2 regions of the Arthrobacter vasquezii genome follow, and region 2 is predicted to be linked to the other one. Evidence: predicted binding sites of a transcription regulator. Region 2 holds the regulator's gene; the other holds the start of a gene.
What was found. The regulator HrcA, encoded in region 2, represses chaperone genes, less so after heat shock. The targets are predictions, from matches to a motif close to TTNGCACTCGNNNNNNNCGAGTGCNAA.

Region 1 (4,420 bases), on a different contig from region 2:
GTCGATGACGACGTAACCCTCGTAGCCGGCATTCTCGGCGATCCAGCGCAGCGGCTGGACCAGGGCGCGGCGCACGAGACCGACGGCGGTCGCGGCGTCGCCCTCGAGCTTGAGCACGCTTGGGTCCTCATCGAGGACCTTCGAGGCGTGAATCAGAGCGGAACCGCCGCCTGCCACGATGCCCTCTTCAAGGGCGGCGCGGGTCGAGGACACTGCGTCCTCGATGCGGTGCTTCTTTTCCTTGAGCTCAACTTCGGTGGCTGCACCGACCTTGATGACGCCGACGCCGCCGGCGAGCTTCGCGAGGCGCTCCTGGAGCTTCTCGCGGTCCCAATCGGAGTCGGTGCGCTCAACTTCAGCGCGGATCTGAGCGATGCGGTCCGCGACGTCCTGCTCGCTGCCTGCGCCGTCAACGATGGTGGTGTTGTCCTTCGTCACGGTGATGCGGCGGGCCGAGCCCAGAACCTCAAGACCGACCTGGTCCAGTTTGAGGCCGAGATCCGGTGAGACAACCTGCGCACCGGTGAGGGTGGCGATGTCCTGGAGCATGGCCTTGCGGCGGTCGCCGAAACCGGGAGCCTTGACTGCTACGACGTTGAGGGTGCCGCGGATCTTGTTGACCACCAGGGTGGACAGCGCTTCACCTTCAATGTCTTCGGCGATGATGAACAGCGGCTTGCCTGCCTGCAGCGCCTTCTCGAGCAGCGGCAGGAATTCCTGCAGAGCAGAGATCTTGCCGGAGTTGATCAGGATGAGCGCGTCTTCGAGGACGGCTTCCTGACGCTCTGCGTCAGTGACGAAGTAGGGGCTCAGGAAGCCCTTGTCGAACTGCATGCCCTCGGTGAGGACAAGTTCGGTCTGGGTGGTCGAGGATTCCTCGATCGTGATGACGCCGTCCTTGCCGACCCGATCGAAAGCTTCGGCGAGCAGGTCGCCGACTTCCTGGCTCTGGGCGGAGATGGCTGCGACGTTTGCTGTCTGCTTGCCAACGACCTCGCGGGCGTTCTCGAGCAGACGGGCAGCAACGGCCTCGATGGAGACCTCGATGCCGCGCTTCAGAGCGCCGGGGGCAGCGCCTGCTGCAACGTTCCGCAGGCCTTCCTTGACCAGTGCCTGCGCGAGGACGGTAGCCGTCGTCGTGCCGTCACCGGCGACGTCGTTGGTCTTGGTGGCAACTTCCTTGGCGAGCTGCGCGCCGAGGTTCTCATAGGGGTCGTCCAGCTCCACCTCACGGGCGATGGTCACGCCGTCGTTCGTGATGGTGGGGGCGCCCCACTTCTTGTCGAGGACGACGTTGCGTCCACGAGGGCCGAGAGTCACCTTGACGGTGTCGGCCAGCTTGTCGACGCCTGCTTCGAGCTTGCGTCGGGCGGCGTCGTTGAATTCCAACTGCTTTGCCATGTTGTTTCGTTCCTTTCAGGCTTGTGCAGGAATGTGTACTGACAGGAAAGAACCCCGGCCGATGCTGACCGGGGTTCTTCTGCACAACTACTTGACGATGATCGCCAGAACGTCGCGAGCGGAAAGAACCAGGTATTCCTGGCCTCCGTGCTTGACTTCGGTTCCGCCGTACTTGGAGTAGATGACGACGTCGCCTTCAGCTACATCAACGGGAACGCGGTTGCCATTGTCATCAACGCGGCCGGGGCCTACTGCGACAACTTCGCCCTCCTGGGGCTTTTCCTTGGCAGTGTCCGGGATGACCAGACCGGATGCGGTGGTCTGCTCGCCTTCCAGCGGGCGGACGACAATACGATCTTCAAGAGGCTTGATAGAGACCGACACTCGGACCTCTCCTTCACTTGGTTTGAATGAATCTTTGGGTATCGAGCAGGCGCTGACCGTCGTCGCGGTGCCGGTTGGCGCATCCTCGAAGGATTAGCAGCCTCATAGTGAGAGTGCCAAGTCTGACTTTATGCAACGGTTAGCACTCGGTCAAGGCGAGTGCCAGAGGGGTGGTGTTGCAGGGCGGGCCGGGCCCCCTGCGCCGGTCCGAATTCCCCGCTTCCTGGAGCCGGCAGGGGCGTGTCGGCGGGAACACGCCGGTGATGCGCGGACTTTCACAGCAGGACGTGGGGGATCCGGCCCCGGGCACAACCCCTAGACTGAAGAACCGGACCCAGCCCCTCGCCGAAAGCTCCAGTTGAAAGCGACACCGTGACCCAGAACCTCCTTGAGCCCATCCTGACTCCCGAGGGCTGGGAGCTGCTCAACTCTCTCGGACCGTACTCCGAAGCGGACAGCCTCCGGCTCAACGAACAGCTCCGCGCGGCGGGCCACTCCCCCGACGTCGTCAATGCAGCCCTCACCCAGTCCCGGCTCCGTGCGAAGGCTCAGGTGAAGTTCGGTCCCTTCGCCGACCGGATGCTTTTCACCCCAGCCGGCCTCGAGCAGGCAACCCGCCTCAGCGTCGCCGCCCGCCACGCCCAACGCTACGTCACTGCCGGCGTCCAGAAGGTCGCAGACCTTGGCTGCGGGATTGGCGCCGACTCGATGGCCCTCGCCACGCTGGAACGCGACGTCACCGCCGTCGAACTCGACGAAACCACCGCCGCTGCCGCCACCATGAATCTGCTGCCGTGGTCCAACGCGACCGTTGTCAACACTGATGCCTCCTCCCTTGACCTGACAAAGTACGACGGCGTGTGGCTGGACCCCGCCCGACGGACCACTTCCAGCTCAGGCACCAGGCGCCTCTTCGACCCGGAAGCCTTCTCGCCTCCCCTGTCCTTCGTGGAGAGCCTCGCGGACACCGGCATGCCTGTGGGTGTGAAGCTCGGGCCCGGGATCCCGCATGACGCGGTTCCGGCCAACTGCGAAGCCCAGTGGGTAAGCGTGGACGGCGATGTTGCCGAGGTAGTGCTCTGGTTCAACGCCCTCCGCCGCGACAACGTCCGCCGCGGCGCCCTGCTCATCGGCGCGGACGGCGCCACTGAGCTGACCAGCCACACCAACTTCGGCGAGGACGACGACGCCCCTATCGGTCCGGTGGAAGGCTACCTCTACGAACCGGACGGCGCTGTGATCAGGGCCGGATTGGTAGCCGACGTTGCTCGTTCCATCGGCGGGCACCTGGTCGACCCGCACATCGCCTACATCTGCGCGCCGGAGCTGGTAGACACCCCGTTCGCCCGGCCCTACCGCGTCCTCGAAGTGATGCCCTACAACGTCAAGGCGTTGAAAGCGTGGGTCAAGGCCAACGACATCGGGATTCTCGACATCAAAAAGCGCGGAACCTCAGTCACGCCCGAAGAGCTGCGCAAGCAGCTCCTCGCCGGCTCGAAGAAGGCAACAAACAAGGCCACGCTGGTACTGACGCGGATCGGCGAAGAGCGCGTCGCCGTCGTCGTCGATCCTGTACTGGGCTAGATCCGGTACTGCTCTGGCAGCTACGCAGGCTGCCGCGAAAACTCTCCCGCCTGGCGGATCTGCTCAGCCGATGGACGCACGCCGGTGTAGAGGACAAACTGTTCGGCCGCTTGCAGCGCAATCACCTCGGCTCCGGTGAGCACGGGCTTGCCTGCGCGCCGGGCCGCCCTGATGAGGGGCGTCTCCGACGGCAACGCAACGACGTCGAACACCAGCGACGCCGCAGCAATCGCCTCGTCGCTGAAGGACTGTACCTCCTCGTCCTGCCCGGCCATGCCGAGCGGCGTTACGTTGATGAGCAGGTCCGCGGTGGAGTTTCCCGGCTCGGCCTGCCACTGGAACCCGTACAACCCTGCCAGGCGTCTGCCGGCCTCCTCGTTCCGTGCAACAACCGTCACCCGGGTGAAGCCCGCGTCCCGTACGGCCGCGGCAACAGCCTTGGCCATTCCGCCGGAGCCGCGCAGCAGAACCGACGACGACGGCGTCACCTCCGAGCGCTGTTTGATCAGTTCCGCGACCGCAAGGTAATCGGTGTTGTAGGCGATGAGGACGCCGTCGTCGTTCACGATGGTGTTTACCGAATCGATGGCCAGCGCGGAGGGATCCATGCGGTCCACCAGCTCGATGACGTCTTCCTTGAATGGCATCGATACGGCGCACCCGCGAATCCCCAGCGCGCGTACGCCGCCGATGGCTGCCGGAAGATCCGTGGTGGTGAACGCTTTGTAGATGTAGTTCAGGCCCAGCTGGTCATACAGCCAGTTGTGGAAGCGGGTTCCTAGATTGCTCGGCCGGGCGGCGAGGGAGATACACAGGACCATGTCTTTGTTCAGGATCGGCACCCGTCAATTATGCCGGTCGTTTCCTGAGGGTGGTCGCTTCACACGGCAGAACGGAACCTCTCCTGCACTACTATTGGGTCAGTTCTCACCCGCGATGGCGCGATACCGAGGCACACATTTCCAACAGTCCGGTACCGGTCAGGAGCAGCATTGAAGATTGATTTCGCGAAGTCCGAGCAATCGACCCTCGGCGTTGAGTGGGAGCTCGC
Region 2 (4,420 bases):
TGGGGCCTCGCACCCGGGGCCGAGGTGACAACGGAAGCCAATCCGGATTCGGTGACCCCTGAATCACTGGCGGAACTGGCCCGGGCAGGCTTCACGAGGGTGTCCTTCGGCATGCAGTCCGCAGTACCGCATGTCCTCGCCGTGCTCGACCGCACGCACGCTCCGGAGCGGGTCCCCCTGGCGGTTGAATGGGCACGCGCTGCCGGTTTGAAGGTCAGTCTCGACCTGATCTACGGAACACCCGGTGAGGAGTTGTCGGACTGGGAGAGCTCCCTCGAAGCGGCGCTCGCCCTGGAACCGGATCATCTGTCTGCGTACGCGCTGATCATCGAAGACGGCACCGCCCTGGCCCGGCGGATCCGCCGCGGTGAGGTGCCGATGGTCGACGACGACGACCACGCGGACAAGTACGAAATTGCTGAGAACATGCTTCGTGGGGCCGGAATGTCCTGGTATGAGGTAAGTAACTGGGCCCGCACTGGCGAGGATCAGTGCCGCCACAACATTGCGTACTGGAAAGGCCACGACTGGTGGGGAGCCGGTCCGGGCGCCCATTCCCACATGGGCGGCACACGGTGGTGGAATGTCAAGCATCCCGCCGCCTATGCGCAGCGCCTGGACACCGGCGCATCGCCCGCGGCCGGCAGAGAAGTACTGGACGAAACGGCTCGCTACGTCGAGGACGTTCTCCTACGCTCACGGTTGGCCGAGGGGTATCCGGTGGCTGACCTCCAGCCGGAGGGACGTCACGCGGTGGCCGGGTTGATCGCGGACGGGTTGATAGAGCCGGCGGATGCTTTCAAAGGTGTTGTGCGCCTCAGCGGACGGGGACGGCTGCTCGCTGACGCCGTCGTCCGGCGGTTGTTGCCGAACTGAGCGGCTAGTGGAAAATCCTCAGGTTGAAGGGGTAGCGGTACGGCTTGCCCCGGTTGACGTGGATACCGGCCGCAACGGAGAACGCTGCCAGCATCACCCAGATGAGCGCATTGAGGACGGCGAAGATCCCGCCGATCCCGGGTATCAGGGACAGCAGCAGGCAGATCCCGGCAATGATGCTTGGCGGGAAAGTGAAGTTGAACGCTTCCTTCGATTCCTGCTCGGTGAAGGCGCCCCGGTCGCGGAAGATCAGAAAAATGATCAGCGACGGCACAAACCCCAGGATGCCGAGGAAGTGGGACAGCGTTGCCCACTGACGGTCTTCCGACGGACTCAGCGGTGGCGCACTGGAACTGGCACCCTGGAACGCGGGATCAGAGTCCCGGGGCGCCGGTCGTGACTGGGCGTCACCGTGCCGGTCTGCGCTGTTAGGCAACGGTACTTCCTTCGGGCTGTTCGGACTTCACCGCTCACACAAGCGGAACTTACTTCCTCAAGGGTACTTGGTGTACCGGCCGGGCGCAGTCGCGTGTGCCGCGACGAAGCCTTCAATGGCTATGCGCCGGCTCCCGGTGCAGTGAGGAAATCGATGACTTCCTCGACGCGCCCGAGCAGCGTCGGTTCGAGATCAGCGTAGGTGCTGACGCCGTTGAGGATGCGCTTCCAGCCGTTCGCGGCATCCGCCTGCGTGGAGTGCGGCCAGCCTAACCGGCTCAATATCCCCGTCTTCCAGTCCTCGCCGCGGGGTATTACCGGCCAGGCATCAAGACCAAGAGCACGCGGCTTCACAGCCTGCCACACATCGACGTAGGGGTGCCCGACAATCAGTACGTTCCCGGCGGCGCCCGCCACCGTCATCGCCCCGGCCGCGATCCGGGCTTCCTTGGTGCCGGGCAGTAGATGATCGACGAGGATACCCAGGCGGCGTCCGGCGGAGGGAGCAAAGTCCCGCACGGCTGCTGCCAGATCGTCTACGCCATGCAACGGCTCCACCACGATGCCCTCAACCCGCAGGTCGTCTCCCCACACCTTCTCCACCAGCTCGGCATCGTGTTTGCCCTCGACCCAGATCCTGCTGGCCCGAGCCGTGCGCGCCCGCGCTCCGGCAACCCGGACAGAGCCCGACGCCGTTCTCAGCTGTGCTGCTGACTGCGCGCGGGCAGGAATCAGTTCCACCGGCGAACCTTCATGGTGGAAGCCGAAGCCGAGCGGAAAAGTGCGTCGCTTGCCGCGGCGGTCCTCAAGGACCATCACGTGCATCCCACCTGCCTTCTCCGTGCGCAGGATCTCCCCGACGAATCCGCTCTGCACGTCTTCAAGGACGACGCCGGGACGGGCTTCGACCTTGGCGGCCGGGGCGGCCCGGGGTCCGGTAAGATCCTGTGCTCCCCACTCGTGATACGACATGTGACTTCGCTCGCTTCCACAAATCCCTGCCTTCGGAACAGGCAGAGCCAATGCTAACAATCGCCTCGATCGTATTAGACTTGGCACTTAGGTGTGTTGAGTGCTAACTCAGAAACAGGGCAGGAAAGTACATCGGAGGTGAACATGAGCGAACCCAGGCGGCTTGAAGTCCTGCGGGCCATCGTTGAGGATTACGTCCATTCCCGCGAGCCGGTGGGATCCAAGGCGCTGGTCGAGCGCCACAGGCTGGGCGTATCTTCGGCAACAATCCGCAATGACATGGCACTTCTGGAAGAAGAGGGCCTGATCACAGCCCCGCATACCAGTTCCGGCCGCATCCCGACCGACAAGGGTTATCGGTTGTTCGTCGACCGGATCGCCGAGGTCAAGCCGCTGTCGGCCCCGGAAAAGCGGGCTATCCGCGCACTCCTCGAGGGCGCAGACGATCTCGACGACGTCCTCGACCGCACCGTCCGTCTGCTCGCCCAACTCACCAATCAGGTTGCGGTCGTGCAGTACCCGCACCTGGGCACGGCGTCCGTCCGCCACATCGAACTCGTGCTGCTCGCTCCCGGTCGCGCGCTCGTGGTGCTGATCTCCACGAACGGCGCTGTGCAGCAGCGCGTAGTATCCGTGCCCGCCGAGGCACAGGAAAATGACCTGGCCGACCTGCGCCAGCATTTTCTGGAAAGGGTTTCCGGTGTTCGTCTGCCGTCGGTTCCCCAGGAACTCGGTGCGTGCATTGCGGATCTTCCCCCCTCGCTGCAATCTCTCGGCCAGGCAATTGGACACAGCCTGGAACAGTTGTCAGCCGCTAACAGGGAAGACCGGATCGTGCTGGCGGGCACGGCCAACCTCGCCCGCTCAACCCTCGACTTTCCTTTAACCATTGGTCCGGTCCTGGAAGCGCTTGAGGAACAGGTTGTCATGCTTCGGTTGCTTTCCGAGATGGGGCAGGATGCTCTGGGCATCTCGGTCCGCATCGGCCGGGAGAACCCGTATGGCGGTTTGGCCGAAGCCTCCGTGATTGCTACCGGCTATGGACCGGATTCACTGGCAAAGGTGGGAGTGCTTGGCCCCACGAGAATGGATTACCCGACCACCATGGCCGCCGTGAGAGCGGTGGCCCGCTACCTTTCCCGCATCCTCGATGAATCTTGACCGGATGACGGAGCCCATGAAGCCCAGCCGCTCACGCGGTGAGATAACAGGAAGTGATGTGCAGGAGTGAGTAATCACTACGAGGTCCTTGGCGTTGCACGCGACGCCAGCGGCGAAGAAATCAAGAAGGCATACCGGAAGCTTGCCCGCAAGCTCCACCCGGACGTCAACGTCGGCACGGAAGCAGCTGAGGAGTTCAAGCTCGTCACGCGCGCGTACGAGGTACTCTCGGATCCCCAGAAGCGGCGCGTCTACGACACCACCGGTAATGAAAACGGCACCGACAATGGATTCGGTGCCGGTTATTCCGGCTCGGGCTTTGCGTTCCAGGACATTTTCGAGACATTCTTCGGCGGAGGCGGTCCCAGCGGCCCCCCATCCCGAACCCAACGCGGTCAGGACGCGTTGATAGCCGTCCGGATCGATCTGAAGGATGCGGTCTTTGGTACCAACAAGAAGATCGAGGTAGATTCAGCGGCGGTGTGTCCTACCTGCGATGGATCCTGTACCCAGCCGGGTACTTCCCCGCGAACCTGTGATATCTGCGGCGGATCCGGTCAGGTGCAGCGTGCGGTTCGGTCCATCCTCGGTCAGGTAATGACGACGGCGACCTGCGGCACCTGCCAGGGGTACGGAACCGTCATCCCGCATCCCTGTAACGAATGCAATGGGGATGGCCGCATCCGTTCCCGCCGAAGCCTCACCATCAAGGTGCCCGCGGGTGTCGCTACAGGTACCCGTATTCAGCTCGCCGGCCAGGGCGAGGTCGGCACGGCCGGCGGTCCCCAGGGCGATCTCTACGTAGAGATTCGGGTCAACAGCGACTCGACCTTCCTTCGTGAGGGCGACGACCTTCACGCGACCCTGAGCGTGCCGATGACAGCTGCGGCCCTCGGCACCAACGTGATAATGAAGAGCTTCGACGGTGATCAGGAACTCACGATCAAGCCCGGCACGCAGTCGGGCGAAGTGATTA

Region 1: the regulator HrcA is predicted to act here: its motif matches at 1,925-1,951, upstream of groES (co-chaperone GroES).

Annotation. Positions count from the first base shown of each region.
Region 1 covers NZ_JAROKN010000043.1:20,033-24,452, reverse strand. Annotated here, with positions in the region: gene groL (chaperonin GroEL) at 1-1,401, opposite strand, end outside; gene groES (co-chaperone GroES) at 1,489-1,785, opposite strand; gene P4U43_RS13505 (THUMP-like domain-containing protein) at 2,158-3,369, shown strand; gene P4U43_RS13500 (shikimate 5-dehydrogenase) at 3,390-4,211, opposite strand; gene P4U43_RS13495 (glutamate--cysteine ligase) at 4,362-4,420, shown strand, end outside.
Region 2 covers NZ_JAROKN010000002.1:7,740-12,159, forward strand. Annotated here, with positions in the region: gene hemW (radical SAM family heme chaperone HemW) at 1-876, shown strand, start outside; gene P4U43_RS01135 (DUF4870 domain-containing protein) at 881-1,312, opposite strand; gene P4U43_RS01140 (DUF3097 family protein) at 1,432-2,283, opposite strand; gene hrcA (heat-inducible transcriptional repressor HrcA) at 2,428-3,444, shown strand; gene dnaJ (molecular chaperone DnaJ) at 3,511-4,420, shown strand, end outside.